3 regions of the Azotosporobacter soli genome follow, and region 3 is predicted to be linked to each of the others. Evidence: riboswitches for the same ligand, from Rfam matches in the RefSeq annotation. Region 3 holds a riboswitch; each other region holds the start of a gene.

Region 1 (5,282 bases), on a different contig from region 3:
CAGCAGCGCAAAGCGATACAAATCCGGCGCAAAATATTGTCCTACGTTAAAGAGTCCCGCACCGATAAAGCCGATTGTCAAAATGCGAAAAAAACCTTTCGCCTGCCCCAGCCTGCCCCACGTCGGCGCGGCGATCGCCCCTGCAATGCCCGCCAGACTGTAGATAATCCCCGCCGCCAGCGCCGCGCCTTCCATTTGTCCCTGCAGTTGCGCGACATAGAGGGTAATCAGCGGTTGAATCGCCATCGTTGCCATCTGGACAACGAACATCAGCGCCAGCATTTCCATCAAGCGCGCATTGCCGAACGCCGTTTTAAAATCTTCCCGTATCGTAGTGCTCGGCGCAACCTCTTTCTCCGGCGGCTCGACGACAAAATGACGTACCGCCAGCGTACCAAGCGAAATTACCAGCGCGGCAATGACGAACGAAGCGCGCATGCCGAAAAGATGCGACAATACGCCGCCTGCCAATGGGCCGATGATCGTGCCGATCAACAATGTCGTTTGCATCAAACCGAGACTGGACCCCAACTTCACCGACGGAACCGACGTCGCAACGATTGCGAGCGATGCCGGGACAAAACCGTTGGCAACCCCTTGCAGGATTCTGACGCCCAGAAGCTGCAGCGGACTTTGCACAAACGCGCCTAAAAAATAAACCGCCGCCAGACTAAAGCCGGCGCGCAGCACCATGCGTCGTTTGCCGCTCTTGTCGGCTTGTCGTCCCCAATAGGGCGCCAATAAAGCCGCAACTAAAAATGTCGCCGAGAAAATAACGCCCGACCAAAGATTCACATTCTTCTCGTCAACCCCAATATCAAGCAAATACAGCGGCAAAAAAGGAATTACCATCGTATAACTTGAAGCGGACAGCATCGAACCCAGCGCCAGCGCCCAAAGATTTCGCCGCCAATTCATAAACATGCCTCCCCATTCTTCCCTTGCTTCCCCCACCGACGCGTTTGCAGCGCGATTGATCCGGCGCGGATTATAAAAACAGTTTCTGCGTAATAGATGTATCGTAACAAACTTACGCAAAGCGATGCAACTGCGACCTGTCGCCATATTTACGGCTACGGCACGTCAAGACCGCCTCTGGCTTCATTAGAAAGCTTTCCCAGAAACTTACAAGCTTATTAACGTTTTTTTGCTACAGCCCTTGCTAACAATTTCAAGCACAATTTTTTTCTAAGCAATAGCAAAAATAAAAAGAGCAAGGCTTTTCATTTTGCAGGCCTTGATCTTTTCACTGTTGCTCATTCTATTTTTTCGCTGCCGCATAATCCTGATCCAATTCCGCTTGCGTAACCAAAACATTAGAGAGCGGTCCGATTTTCATACAAGTTTGCGGACAGAAGAAACTGACCATGTCGATGGAGTCGACCTCGACCATTTTAGCATCGCAAACGTGGCATTTCGCGCTCCATTCTCCCGAAACTTCACGCGGCAAGTCCAAAATCCGACGCAAAACCTTGTCAAACGTTTCCGAGCGGTAGGGTTTCACGATGAATGCATCGATGCCTAGACGGACAATTTCTTTAATCACATCTTCCGAATTCGTGCCGCTGCACATGATGATCTTGGCATCGGGCTGCGTCTTCTTCACTTCTTTCAATACCGCAATTCCGTCAATCCCGGTCATGATGATGTCCAATATAAACAGTTCGAAACGTGTCGTCTGCATTTGGACAACCGCCTCTTCACCGCTTGCAGCCTGTTTTATTTGTTGATTTTCAATGCCGGCCCGATTTAATTCTTTGCCGATCAATGTTCGCGAAAAGCCGGAATCATCAACCACCAACACCTTTATACCCGATTGCGTTTCCACTTTAAATCACTCCTCTCTCGCATAGTCAGTTTATCGTCTTCTCGCGAAACCTGCAATACGTCTTTTACAATATTGACCGCCTGCGCAAATGGTCGCACAGGCGGTCTCCTATTTTTCAAATCACACCTGAAACTTGCTAACCTCCGTTCGCAAATCCATTGCCAGATGTGCCAACGCCTGGCTGGCAGCGGCAATTTCCTGCATTGAGGCCGATTGTTCTTCGGTCGCAGCCGATACGGTTTGCGCACCTTGCGCGCCGTGCTTGCTCAATTCGTCAATTTGGTTGACGGAGCCGACAATTTGCTGGCTGCCGCTCGCCATTTGCTCAATCGCACTCGACATATCCTGAATTTGTCCCGATACCTGCGTTACCAGTTTGGCAATTTCAGCAAACGCGACGCCGGATGCATTAACAGTTTGCGTGCCCAGTTTGACTTCCTGCGATCCGCTCTGCATTGCAACGACGGCTTTTTCGGTATCGATTTGCGTTTCGCCAATTAACGTCGCGATTTGCTTGGCTGCACCTTCCGACTGTTCGGCCAGCTTACGCACTTCTTCCGCTACGACCGCAAAGCCGCGCCCCTGTTCCCCCGCGCGCGCCGCTTCAATCGCGGCATTGAGCGCGAGCAAATTGGTTTGTCCGGCAATGCCGGCTATCGTATCGACAATTTGGCCGATCTCTTTTGACCGTTCCCCCAGCTTGGCAACGATTTCAGCCGATGCGGCCACGGTTTGTTCGATCGAATTCATTTGTCGCACCGCTTTATCAGCCGATGCATTGCCGTCTGTCGCCTTCGTCGCAGCCAGCGAAGATTGCGTCGTTACCTCATGCGCATTGGCGGCAAGTTCCTCAATCCCGGCAGACATTTGCCGAATCACGACGGACGCATCGCCGGTCACGCGCAACTGTTCGGCCATTCCCTGCGCCACTTCGGCAATCGATCCGGCTACGTGCGTAGCGGCTTGCGCCGATTGATCGGCGCTTGCCGTCAACTCTTCCGAAGAAGCCGCCACCTGTTCGACCGAACCGTCAATTTTCTTCATCAGAGCCTGCACCTTATTGCGCATCTCAATCAGCGAATCGGCCACTTTGCCAATCTCATCGGCCCGCATGAACGGGCGTGGCTTATTGCGAAAATCACCGCCCGCCAGTTCATCACAGACCGCGACCAACGCGGCGAGCGGCTGCGTGATGATTTTTGTTATGTACCAACCGCTGACGCCCAGGACGATAAACGCAATGAGCAGCGTTGCGACGCTAATTTGATTGGCCCTTGCAAACGCTCTTTGATTTTCTTCGTCCATCTTCTTGGACAGTTCCGTGTAATAATCGCTAAACTCACGCATTGCCTCGATGTACTCGGCCGCCGGTTTATCAACATTGGCGACATAGGCTGCATACGCTTCCGCATTCTTATTCTGCAGGGCCAAATCAATCACCTTGGCCCTGGCATCACGGTACTTTCCTCTGACATCGACCACCTTACCCAGCATAGCACGCGCCTTGGCATCGAGTGGCATTTTTTCGATTTCATCGAGATTGGCCGCCGCCCGTTTTGCGGTGTCGTCAATGATCCCCTTGAGCTCTTTGTTCTTATTTTCATCCGTCGTCAGCATTAATTCCATCGTCGCGCCATTCGCGCGCGCAATGTGCATCCGGTTTTCGTTCAAATCCTTTATCGGCAGCAAACGCTCTTTATAGAGAGTGTTGATCGTCGTATTCGACTCCTGCAGGTAATAATAACCGGAATAACCGATAACCCCTAATGCGATAAAAGCCAGCAAAAGTAAAACGCCTAATTTGTACATCACTTTCATGTCATTAAAAAATTTCATTTGCATTGACTCCTTACTTTTTTGTATATAAAAAGACTGCCAGGGACATCACCAATTGAGCGATGCAACCTGGCAGTCATGGATATTGCTATCGTTAGACCCACGGCTTTGCGTCCTTATCTTTCGATAAGTTTGCCTCTTCAATTTCCGTTGTGCCAAAAGCGGCTCTCCCCCGCCTTCACACCTCCTTATTATACCACCAATCGACTTATTTCGCGCATAAAAACAAAAAAAGAGAGTAAGTTAACACTTCTTACAAAAAGTTAACTCGATCCCTTTTTTCACAATTCTTATGCATTGTTATTTTTCGTGCTTCTGCTCTGCAAGCTGCAAAAACGCACCCAGCTTTTTATCGCAGACTAAAATATGCTCTTCCAGCCACTTTTTCATTACCATCAGCGCATCAAAGGAAAAGCCGCCTTTACCTTGCTGCGATTCCGCTAAAATCCGCTGCGCCTCGGTCATTAATATTTCATGCTCCCGTTTATGTTCAGCAATCTCCGGATAATTATATTGCTGCATATAACCTTCCTCTTCCTGAAGGTGGTTTGCCGTATAGGCGACCAGCTCCGCCAAAGCGGCTTCGGTTATCTGCCGCTCCTTTTCAATATCTTCGCAGCGCAAAATGTTAACTACCAAGTCATTGGCCAGTTCGATGATCCTGTTATGCTGCTTATCCAGCACCGGCACCCCGATATGATAAACCACATCCCACTTCAACATCAAAAACGCCTCCCCATTTTTCCTCGCAGAAACCGTTTTCCTCATCTTTTATCTATTCCGCATATGCGAAAGCAAAACCTGCCAACATTTTTCAAAACCACTGCACTGCATGCGTTATTTTTTTTGCAGTTTGACAAAGTCGATAGGCTTGAACAGGACAGCAACATTCAGACTGCTGCCGGAATCTATTTACAATGGTTGGTGAGACTTTCTCTCCGCAATGTAGCACAAGTTGCAAAATCCGCAACAACGCTGAGGATAAACGCTCTACTTTCGTCGACGGCGGCAAAGACGGCAGTACAGCGGGAATTAACCGCGAGTAATCCAAATCACCCTTATTTTTTTCATGAAATAAGTGAAGAAAAACGAGCCCCTTTCGATCACTTGGGTCGAGAGAGGCTCGTTTTTTAATGAAAGAAATTGATTTTCGCTTCAAGTTTCCGGCAATGCCGTTTGCTCTGCAATCCGCTAGCGCCAGTCTAAAATTTTTCTCACCTGTTCTTCGTTCTCGGCGCGGCATAAACGTTCCATTTGTCCGGGACAGGAAAGAAGCGTACCGATCTCGTCAATCTGGCTCAAATGTTCTGCTGTATCCTGCGCCGCCAGCGCTACGACTAATCGTACCGATTCGCTTGCTTCAAAACCGAATCGCACCGGCTTTTTTAGCGTAAGCACCCCTACGCCGTTTTTTTTAACCAGTTCCGGGTCGCGAAGATGCACTACCGCCAGCCATGGTGCAATGACCATGCAAACTTCTTCACCATAATTTTGACTTACCGCATCGACATAGCGCGGCGTGACGCAGCCAGAATCGACCAACAGTCGCCCCGCTTCCTTTACCGCCTGACTTCGGTTCGCTGCTGCAACGCCGAGTTTCACAAGGCATTGGGATAAT
Region 2 (5,282 bases), on a different contig from region 3:
GCCATCGACGGGCCGGCGAAATGCCGGTTCACGAAAACGCCTTTCGTCTGCATGACTTTTTGCGCATACGGCGAATCGGCGACACGAATCGAATTTTCCAGATACGGCGCATCGTCTTTGGCGCGCACCTTGATCCGCCAGAAAGACGAATCGGCGTTCACAGTATAGATATCAACGCTGCCGCAGCGCATGATGCGCTGCAGAACGTCGATCGAGGACGTGTAGATGTCTTCCGGCGCCAAGCTGTCGAGATCCTTGATGATGCTGTAGATCTTGCCGATGCTGTCGTCGGAATTGACGATCTGGTTATAAAGGACGTCTTTGACCTGGACGCATTCCAAATGCATCTTTTCCAGAAAACGATGCTTGTCGGCGATGCGTTCCAGTTCGTTTTCCTTATCGGCCAGGATGTGGCGGCGGCGGTCGGTGACGTAGCCAGTAATCACGCCGAGCGCCAGGTATACTGCCAGATGCGTCAGGTATTGCACCTGATACAAGAGCGTGACGAGATCGGCGCCTTTGGCCGTCATGCTGTAGCAAAAGAGCAGTACGGAGAGCGCCGTTGCGGGCATCGATTGCTGTTTGCCGTAGAGCAGACCCATCACCGCGATATAGATGTAGTTGTAGTCCATGCCCAGACGAAAATCGAGCAGGCCGCCGTGCAGATTGAAGAAGGAGAGGCAGGCCATCAGCGCGAAGAGCGTCGCGTTTTCCAGATAAGGCCGGTAAACGGAGAGGAATGAAGGCGGGGACGGCGCTTTTTCCGGCGCAAGAAGTGCCTGTTCCGCCTGCCAGAGGCAGGTTTTTTCAAGGCCCTCTTCCAGCGTGTAGCGCGGCGTCCAGCCGAGCTGCTCTTTGGCCGCACTGTTGTCGAACGAAGCGCGGCAGATGTCGAACGTGCGATACTTTTCGTGCGTCAGGCCAGGCAGGTCGTAATGCTTTCCGAGCAGCTTCACGACTTCGAGCAGGTTGTGCGATTGGCGGCTGACGATGTTGATGACAGGCTGGCGGACGATTTTTACCGCCGCCCAGTAGATGGCCATGACCGCGTCGTCCACATAGAGATAATCGCGGCATTGCTGACCGTCGCCGTGAATGACGAGCTTCTGTCCGGCTGCGATTTGTTTTAAGAAACTCGAGATGACGCCTGCCTCGCCGAAGCTGCCCTGGCGGGGGCCGTATACGTTAGAGAGACGGAGGATGACGGTCTCCAGACCGTATTGCTCCTGCCAGATGCGGCAGTAGGCTTCGCCGTTGGCCTTGTTGATGCTGTAGAGCGAGAGCGGCTTGAGCGGGCTGGCTTCCGAAAGCGTGAGTTCGGCCGAATCGCCGTATACGGCAGTCGAAGAAATGAAGAGAAACTTTTTTACCTTATACTGGTGTGAGAGACGCAGCATATTGACCAAGCCTAAGATGTTGGATTGGCAATCTTCGTACGGCGCTTTGGCCGATTCTGCGACGTCGACCTTGGCGGCCAGATGGATCACGATGTCGAGGTTGTTGTTCTGAAAGATCGCTTCACATTCCTGATCGGCGATGTTGCGCCGGTAAAAGACATGCGGCAAGGTGAGGTTGCGCGCCAGACCGCTCGATAAATCGTCGATCACGAAGACGTCGTGCTTTTCCTGAATCAGTTTTTCGCACAGCTGCGAGCCGATAAAGCCGTAGCCGCCGGTGACAAGTATTTTCATGTGTGGAACGCTCCTATTACATAGAGATTATTTTCATTGCACGTCGGGGTTGTCGAGGAAATACTGATAGCCGTCCACGACGTCGAGCATCGCGCCGTCAAAATCGGTGGAGAGAATCCTGTCGAGCTGCGCATTGCGGCTGCCGAAGAGCAACTGCTGCCAGCCGCTTTGCCAGTAGCGGACCTTGAAGTTACCAACCCAATCGGGATTGGCTGCCACCAGCCAGGCGGGCGGCGACTGTTTCCAGTCTTTCTGCCAATAGGGACGGTAATCTTCCGCTTCCGCAATGCTCAGATAAGCGAGAACCAGACGCTGGCCGCCCTGCGGCTTGCGTTTGAGCGAACGGACTTCATCCGGCGTCAGCGGCGAGCTGTTGAAGGTCGGATCGATGATCAGAAGGTCGAATGCACAGGCGCGCAAAGCGGCGAGATAAAGACTGCGGCTGGCGAATTCTTCCGGATTCAACAGCACGAGAAAGTTCTTCGCCTGGGCGAGACGGCTGACGTCGCTGCGATTGCTGCGCTGCGTTTTTTGCGGCAGCTTCGTTAACTGGCGGTTGGGGGCGGCCAGTGAGACGAAACCGGCTTGTCGGTTTTTCTGGTAGGAATCTGCGACTGCCGCAGTCGAACGGCAGTAATCGATGTTGAAGAGCGGTTGATTCAGTTGCTGCGCGGCCGTCAAAGCGGACGACCAGGCGAGACGCGCCTCCGGCGGCGTCGCCTCGTCGTCCTTCATCTCCCAGCCGTAAAAATAGCTTTCCATCAGGATGCCGTCGAGACTGGTATTGACTAGCGTCCGTGCGGACGGCGTCAGCGTCTCCGGCGCGAATAAATCGAGACTGCCGTTGCCCAAAAGCTGAAACGTTGCGTTGCGTTCCTGACTATAGCTGCGCAGTTGTCCGAGCAGGCGCGCCATTTCGAGCGGATAATCGGGCGGCGTTTGCTGCGCGCGCGCCAGCGAAGGCAAGGCAGCGATGCAAAGCAAGAAAAGAAGCGTGCAACAGGCGCTGCGAAAAAACATGGAATCACCTCGTTTCAAATTATGGTAACCAGCGTTAAATAAATTAAAAAACGACTGCCGGTATGGCAACAGCGATTACTGTTGCAACCTGGCAGTCGTAGACATTTGTCGGTAGACCCATGGCTTTGCGCCCTTGGCTTTCGCCAAGTTTGCCCTCCCGAATAAACACTGCGAAGATGAGGCGGCGCATTGGACGGATAAAATCCGACATCCAGGCCTGAAAAACTTCGGTACTTTCGGAGGCATATTTGTAAAAAATAGTGTATCTTGTTTAGAGTTTAACAGAAATGAAAGAAATGTCAAGCGAAAAATAGGACTTAAGGCCGAGTTTATAGCCTCAAGTCCTATTCAGATTTTTCTTTCTATTTCAACGCCAGCTCAAGCTGAAAGTCGCGGCGTAGCCATTTGGAAAAGCGCAGTGCGGCATCCTGTTCGAGCGGCGTCGGGGCGCTGGCGTCGAGCTGTAGGCTGAGACGTCCCGCTTCAATTTGCGCGTTGACGTTCTTGACCAGCGTCATTTGCGTCGTATCGAGACTTTCGGCGATGCTCAGCAGCAAAGCCAGTTTGCGTGCGGTCTGCCAGTCGGCCTCATCGAGGAACTGATGGTAGAGGCGGTTGTGGTCGAAACGGAACGCCGGGCCGTGATGCCAGCCGGTGATGACCGCGGCCAGCATCTGTTCGCGGTGCGACAGACCGAAAAGGCGCGCGTTTTCCACCAGATAGGTGCTGTGGCGATAGTGGTCGTAATAATTGATGCTGATGCCGGTGTCATGCAGCAAGGCGGCCGTGCGCAGCATCAGGCGGCTGCGATCGTCGAGCGCGAAAAAATCGCGGCAGCCGCAAAAAAGCTGATCGGCCAGTTTGGTGACATGCTCGGCATGCGAGATGTTGCCATTATATAGAAGCAAAGTGTTTTTCGTGCTGTGTTCGAGCGGATTCGCCACGACTTCGCTCTGTCCGCTGCGCGAGAGAAGATATTGGAGGAACAGGCCTTCGCGGACGCCGCAGCCGCTGACGATGAGTTGCTGCGCGTGCGCTTTTTCCTGCAGCGCTTTGACGATGCCGATGCCGGCCAGGATGATGTCGGCGCGTTCGCCGCCGAGGCCCGGCACTTTGCGGCGCTGCGCGAAGCTGAGCTTCGAGACGTCCTGCCATAAGGCGCGAAACGACATCGAACCCATACGATAATTGTGCAGTTTGGGAAACGGATAATTCTTGCGCCGCTGATCCATCTTCGCGATCGTCCGGGCGGTGCCGCCGACGCCGAGCAGCGGCACATTGAGGTTCTTCAGCCAGGGCAGCTGATTCAGCTGCTTGCGAAAGAATGCCTGCAGTTCGTCCAGCTGTCCTTCGGAGGCGCGGTTGTTCAGGCGGAATCGTTCGGTCATATTGACCGCGCCGAACGGCAGGCTGATCATGTGTTCCGCCTTGCGGTTCCTGATCAGCGTCAGCTCGGTGCTGCCGCCGCCGAGGTCGAAGAGCAGCGCGTTTTCTACATCGAGCGTGTTGATCGCGCCGAGATAACCGAGTTTTGCTTCTGTCTCGCCGCTGACCGCGCGCAGCGGGATGCCGGTCTCCTTGCGTACCCGTTCAACGAAAGCGCCGCCGTTTTTGGTGTTGCGAACGGCAGCGGTGCCGACCGCCAGCGTCTTGTCGACGTTAAAGAGGCGGCACATGTGCGAAAAGGTCTGCAGCGAGCGGAGCGCGCGCTCCATCGCCGCGCTTTGCAACTTATTGTCCTGGGCGATCCCTTCACTGAGCCGGACCGCCTCTTTTTGATGATAAATCAGATTGTAAGCGCCGTTTTTATAAATTTGCATGATGATCAGGCGGGCCGAGTTCGACCCGAGGTCGATGACCGCGACGCGTTCACTCATGGCAGATCACCCCTTTGCATTCGATTTGAAAAGTATAACATAGTTTGGACAGCATAACATAATTTTAACATCCGATTGCTATAATAGACAGCAGGAGTTTTACCCGTTTTCCATCGAATTACAGTAGTTAAGAATCGGATTGAGGTGAGAGGATGCCGAGTTTTGCCGCGATACATATCGGATCGGAAACCGTCAGCTTGCAAATTGTCGAATATAAGGACGTCGACGACATCCGGGTGCTGGATCGGGCCAGACGTCAAATGGATTTGGGCGAAGAAGCGTTCAAGAGCGGTCAGATCAGCTTTGCTTCCGTCAGCGAAATTTGCGAACTGCTGAAAGGCTTTCGCCGTTTGTGCAGCGAATACGGCGTACGGGACTGCCGCGTCATGGCGACGACCGCGCTGCGCGAAGCCGAAAATCAGCAATATATCATCGATCAGATCCGCATCAAGACCGGTTTGGAAGTCGAGATCGTCGACATGCCGCAGGAAATCTTCTATAAATATATGGCCTTGTTCAAACATCTGCAGACGTCCGGGCTGGCGAATACCGAAGACGGACTGCTGTTCGTCGACATCTCCTCCGGCGGCACGGGGATTACTCTCTACCGCCAGGGTGCGATCCGCTATCAGCAAAACATCAACATCGGCGCGATGCGCATCAAAGAAAGCTTTGCGCAAAACCAGCGCGATGA
Region 3 (5,282 bases):
GCGGATATCGCGACCGGATGGCGCGTCTGGACTACCGATCCGGCGGCCCAGCTGATCGAAGCCAGAAAGAGCGCACCGCCGGAAAGCAGTTCCCGACTATCCCAAGCCAAGAGCGCCGGCCCCATTAATACGGCGAGTCCGGCAAAGCCGAAGAGCAACGAGCCAATCAACAGCAGTGACGGTCGTTTACGGTCCAGCAGCGCATTGATCAGCGCCGTCCAGATCGGTGCGGACGCAACCATCAGCGCCGTAAAGCCGGAGTTGGCATATTGTTCGGCCCACATCACCAAACCGTTGGCGCCGACCCAGAGCAATACGCCCGATAATGCCAATGTCTTCATTTCACGCAGGCTGATCTTCACTTGTTTTTTTCTTAAATACGCAAAGGCAAGCAAAAGCAGCGCACACACGATCATTCGGCTGGCGCCCAGATAAAACGGCGGAAAGCCGCCGCCCTCACCGACCGCGATGCGAATGAACAAGTACGTGCTGCTCCAGATTGTATATACGACGAATAAATGAAACAAGCCGGTCATCGGCAGTTTTTGCCCAGCCAGCCGTCCCGGTTCTTTGCCTTCTTCCATGCTGCCTCCTTTGCTGCGAAATCATTTCCGAATGCAGTATTTATTTCCCTTCGGTATTATTTGGCGTTATCCTGCAATTTTTCCGCAATAAAAACGAGAGCACCTGACATTGTCAGGACACTCCCGCTTTTCGCTTGCTGTTTAGCCAATCACATAGCTGCCGTTTGAACCGTCATACATTTGCATGTGGTCTTTGCTGCTATAGCTGGTGTAGGTAGGGCTAGTAATATAATTAAGCACTTCCGACGTCGTAATCTTATTGTCGTGGTTCAGATCGGCCTTGCGCCCGTTCAATGCATCATCCATCAAGTAATGGGTAAAGAGTCCGTTTGTACCGATATCCCAACTCACTTCACTCGAAGAGGAAGCGCTAATCACCGTATACTGGCTTCCGCCGCCCCGACTCTTGAAATAGTCGACAAAACTTCCCGAGAAGCAGGAATCGAGAACAAATGTCACATGGCCGCCGGCACCTACTTTATTGCCTAAGCCGACAATGCTGTCATACATCATTTGCGGCGTGACTGCAGCCATATCATATGCGACCATATTGCCGCTGCCGCTGTAACCGTGCCCGGAATAATAGAGGAAAACGTTATCGTTAGCATCCACTTTGCCGGCAAGGCTGTTGATTGAGTTCAAAATATTATTCTTCGTCGCCTGCGCATCGGTCACTGTGGTTAAATTCGTTCCAGTCCACAGCGAATCCGTCGTCAGAAATTGCTTCACATCGGCAACATCATACTTTACTCCGGCCAAATCATTGCTTGTCCCTGCATAATCGCCGATTCCGATTACCACGCCGTAATTGGTTCGCCCGGAAGTAGAACTCGGCGGTAGCGGCGTTAAATAGTCGCTGATCCGTTTGCTGGAATTGTCCGCAAAACGTAAACTGTCAAGCTTAGAGGCATCCCAGTTTTGAATCGTGATATCGCCATGTCCTTGCACTGTAATTGTGACATTCGTGCCGACATGACTCACGCTCAAATTTTGCGCTGTAATGCCGGCGCCGAACAGCAGGTTGTCGTTATTGTTGCTTGCATCATAGCTTATCGTATCGCTGCCCCAGCTGTTTGCAAACTGATAGGTGTCGCTGCCGTCGCCGCCGTTCAGCAGATCATTGCCTGCGCCGCCATTGAGCAGGTCGTTTCCGGCTCCGCCCGACAAGCTGTCGTTACCGCCGCCGCCGAGCAGCGTATCATTGCCGTTGCCGCCGCTGATCGTTTCATTGGCCGCGCTGCCGCTGATTATGTCGTTGCCGTTGCCGCCTATGAATGTGCCAATATTGCTGATACTTCCGTTCGCAGCATTCCAGTTCACCGCCTGATTCTGTCCCGCAGCCGTTAAGGTATTCACACCGCCGCCGCCGTTGATCGAGGTCGCATTGCCGCTCCAGATAAACGTATCATTATAAGCCGAACCGACGAATTGCTCGATATCCTGGTATGCGGCAAGATTCCAGTTAACCGCGCCGGCACTGTCCGCCGCAGTCAGCGTATCGATTCCCGCACCGCCGGACAGCACGCTGTCGGACGCATCCCAAATTAAGACATCGTTGCCGTCGCCGCCGTACATTGCATCACTACCGCTGCCGCCGTTTAACGTATCGTTACCCGCTCCACCATATAGCACATCGTTTCCGTTGCCGCCATATAAAACGTCATTGCCTGCGCCGCCATTTATCGTATCATTGCCATTTCCGCCCGTCAGCACATCATTGCCTGCCGTTCCGATCAGATTAAGAGGTGCTGCCGGATCTGTCCAACCTACTTTGCCATTGATAAAATCGGCGGTAAAGTTGCCGTCGGCGAAAACAAAATCCTGAATCTGATAGCGCTGGCCGAGAAACCAGTTTTGCACCCTGACTTCCGAGTTCCCTGCCGTATATTTAATTAATAAGTCGTTACCGCTCTTGATAAAGCTAAATCCTTTTAAACTGTACCGGGAAAACGACAGTTTATCATTACGGACCGCACTTGCACTGTCGTAGTTATCGATCGTAACGCTGACATTGCTTAGAATCGGCGCATACGTATCGTATCCGGCGCCGCCGCTTAGCGTAGCGGTGGCAGCGCCGGCGCTGCCCTGAAACTGAATCCAATCATTGCCCGCCCCCGAATTAATTACCGCATTATGTGCGGTCACGCTGATAACATCATTTTTCGCCGTCCCGGTCACCTGCAGCAGATATTTGCTCAATAAGCCGTTTAGTGCTGCCAACGCCGTCGTTAAAGAAGCCATTCTTCAACACCCCTTACATTTTTTCACGCAGTCGGCTAACAAAAACAGACTGACAATAAAAGCAGCCTGTTATGGAACATCCCGACTCCCAGAAAGGAATGACAACCTGGCAATCATAGCCGTCGTCAGACGACCTTAGACCCAATGCTTTGCGTCCCCAGTTTTCACTGAGTTTGCCCAGTATGCAATTTTCGTTTTGCTTGCATCTTCCAATTCCATTATTACAAGACTGTATAGTCGATTCAATAGGGCTGACGACCTATTTTTTGACAGCATTTTCTAAAAGCACGGCCATCTCAACAAGGACATTTTATTCCGTCAAAATAACCGCTTTCTTATTCTCAACCGCCGAACCGCAGCGATATGCTGCAGCTTCTCACGAATCGTACGCATCATCTCGACCACGCCCGGCGAAATCTTACGACAACAGTTTCGTAGTCGCCGACGCCAAAACATTTTTGAGCGTGCCTGCCGCTTTATGCAACAGGGGAAAGCAGGATTTCTTCTAATAAATAGCAAATAATAGATAGTTACAACTAGTCTTCATAAACCAGACTGGGAAAGAAGGTGTTTTCTTTGCGCCGATCGTTGTCCGCCTTACTTCTACTTGTCTGCTTCGTCACCATTTCCGGTTGTTCCCCGTTTGCTAAAGACGCCGTTCCCCCGGCCGAACCTAAGAAAAAAATCAGTCTGCTGCATTATTTTTCCGGCAGCCTTAGCGGCGGCTTGCAGGAAATGGTGAACGCGTTTAATAAAGAATCGTCGCAATATCAAATGACCGCCACACCGCTTGACCACGAGGCATTCAAGACCAGCATCCAAGATACGCTCGCCTCGCCCAGTTCATCCGATCTTTATTCATATTGGGCGGGTTCCCGGGTACGATCGGTCACTGCAAAATTGACGCCGCTTGACGACGTTTGGGAACGTGCGCAACTTTCCTCGTCTGTTTCGCCTGTCGTCGCCGATGCTTGCACCTACGACGGCAAAAAATATATGCTGCCGCTCACGCAACACTATGTCGCATTTTTTTACAACAAGAAAGTCTTCGCCCGCGCCGGCGTGAAACCGCCTAAGACCTGGGATGAATTCCACGCTGTCTGCGCGAAACTGCAAGCAGACAATATCACGCCGCTTGCACTTGGCGCGAAAGATAAATGGCCGGCGCAATTTTGGTTTGATTATCTTTTGCTGCGCACGGCGGGCTATGACTATCGGCAAAAATTGCTGGACGGTTCGCTTTCCTACAACGATGCACCGGTGCGACGGGTCTTTGATCTCTGGGCCGACTTGGTCAAGAAAGGTTATTTTACCCCTAATCCGCTGCAAACCGCCTGGGACAGCGGCGCCAATGAATCCGTTTATAAGGGGACGGCCGCGATGACGCTGATGGGCACCTGGATCATTGGCTATTACGGCGACGCCGAGCATAATTGGCAGCCCGGCGAAGACTATGACTATTTCGCCTTCCCGACGATCGACGAAAACATCCCGGCGTACACGCTCGGTCCGATTGACGGCCTCGTGCTTTCAAAGAATGCCCTCCAACCGCAAGGCGCGAAGGAGGCGCTTGTACATCTGACCGCACTGGACTCGCTCAAAACGATGAGTCGTGGTTCCGGCGCCTTCGTGCCCCGCAGCGATGTGCCCGCCGCTTTTTATTCTCCGATGCAGCAGCGCATGGCCGCCGAACTGGGCGCCACGCCGCGCTGGGCGTTCAATTATGATTTATCGACGCCGCCCGCCATCGCAAACGCCGGTTTGGTGCTTTTTAGCGAGTTCCTTGAATTTCCCGATCAGCGCAATGAACTGATCACCCGCACGGCGACAAAGATTTCCCGGCTTTGGCGTTAACCGATCAGCTGACAGGAGGCCTGCTCATGAAGCTCAACATTACCTTCCGGCAAAAATTAGCCTTATCCTTTGCCTTGCTCTTGTCCTTGCTTTTGCTTCATGGCGCAATTTCCTGGTTTGTACTGCAGGAATCGGAAAACCGTTTCGCCGAGCTGCGCGATGTCGATCAGGCAATCGAACTGACGCTGCGTGCGCATATGAACGAAAAAGATTATCTTCTGACTCAGGATCGCCGTCTCGCGGCGACCGTTTTGGAAGAGCTGACGTCCGCGCAGGAACGGCTCGATCAAATCGCCGCTCGAACAGAGATGCTCGACAAGCAGACGCTCACGGCGATGAATCGTTCGCTGGCGCTTTATCAGATGACGTTTTCCCAGTATGGAATTTACGCCGATCAGATTCGCGCTTTGCACAGCGAACTGCAGCAAATCGGCAGCGACTTAGGCAATACAATTGAAGAACTGCATCAAAGCGACAGCGTGCCGCTGGCCGAGATCAACCGCCTGCACCATTTTTTGCTTTTGCTGCGCGACCAAGCCGTGCCGCTCAATCCTGAGCCGTCGAGCGTGCAGGAGATGCTGTCCATCGCCGGCGCATTGCGCT

The links. A riboswitch is a leader RNA that binds a small molecule or an ion and turns the genes downstream of it on or off. The one in region 3 is predicted to bind cyclic di-GMP.
Region 1: linked by a shared signal. The riboswitch ahead of QTL79_RS00500 (methyl-accepting chemotaxis protein) and the one ahead of QTL79_RS02095 (caspase family protein) in region 3 are both predicted to bind cyclic di-GMP.
Region 2: linked by a shared signal. The riboswitch ahead of QTL79_RS01250 (endo alpha-1,4 polygalactosaminidase) and the one ahead of QTL79_RS02095 (caspase family protein) in region 3 are both predicted to bind cyclic di-GMP.

What each region holds. Positions count from the first base shown of each region.
Region 1 covers NZ_JAUAOA010000001.1:106,151-111,432, forward strand. The annotation lists gene QTL79_RS00490 (MFS transporter) at 1-918, opposite strand, end outside; gene QTL79_RS00495 (response regulator) at 1,262-1,828, opposite strand; gene QTL79_RS00500 (methyl-accepting chemotaxis protein) at 1,949-3,664, opposite strand; cyclic di-GMP riboswitch class I at 3,725-3,811, opposite strand; gene QTL79_RS00505 (bacteriohemerythrin) at 3,965-4,387, opposite strand; gene QTL79_RS00510 (PTS sugar transporter subunit IIA) at 4,856-5,282, opposite strand, start outside.
Region 2 covers NZ_JAUAOA010000001.1:275,249-280,530, reverse strand. The annotation lists gene QTL79_RS01255 (NAD-dependent epimerase/dehydratase family protein) at 1-1,691, opposite strand, end outside; gene QTL79_RS01250 (endo alpha-1,4 polygalactosaminidase) at 1,725-2,711, opposite strand; cyclic di-GMP riboswitch class I at 2,791-2,875, opposite strand; gene QTL79_RS01245 (Ppx/GppA phosphatase family protein) at 3,074-4,588, opposite strand; gene QTL79_RS01240 (Ppx/GppA phosphatase family protein) at 4,741-5,282, shown strand, end outside.
Region 3 covers NZ_JAUAOA010000002.1:21,506-26,787, forward strand. The annotation lists gene QTL79_RS02090 (EamA family transporter) at 1-584, opposite strand, end outside; gene QTL79_RS02095 (caspase family protein) at 726-2,825, opposite strand; cyclic di-GMP riboswitch class I at 2,923-3,013, opposite strand; gene QTL79_RS02100 (ABC transporter substrate-binding protein) at 3,402-4,679, shown strand; gene QTL79_RS02105 (sensor domain-containing diguanylate cyclase) at 4,706-5,282, shown strand, end outside.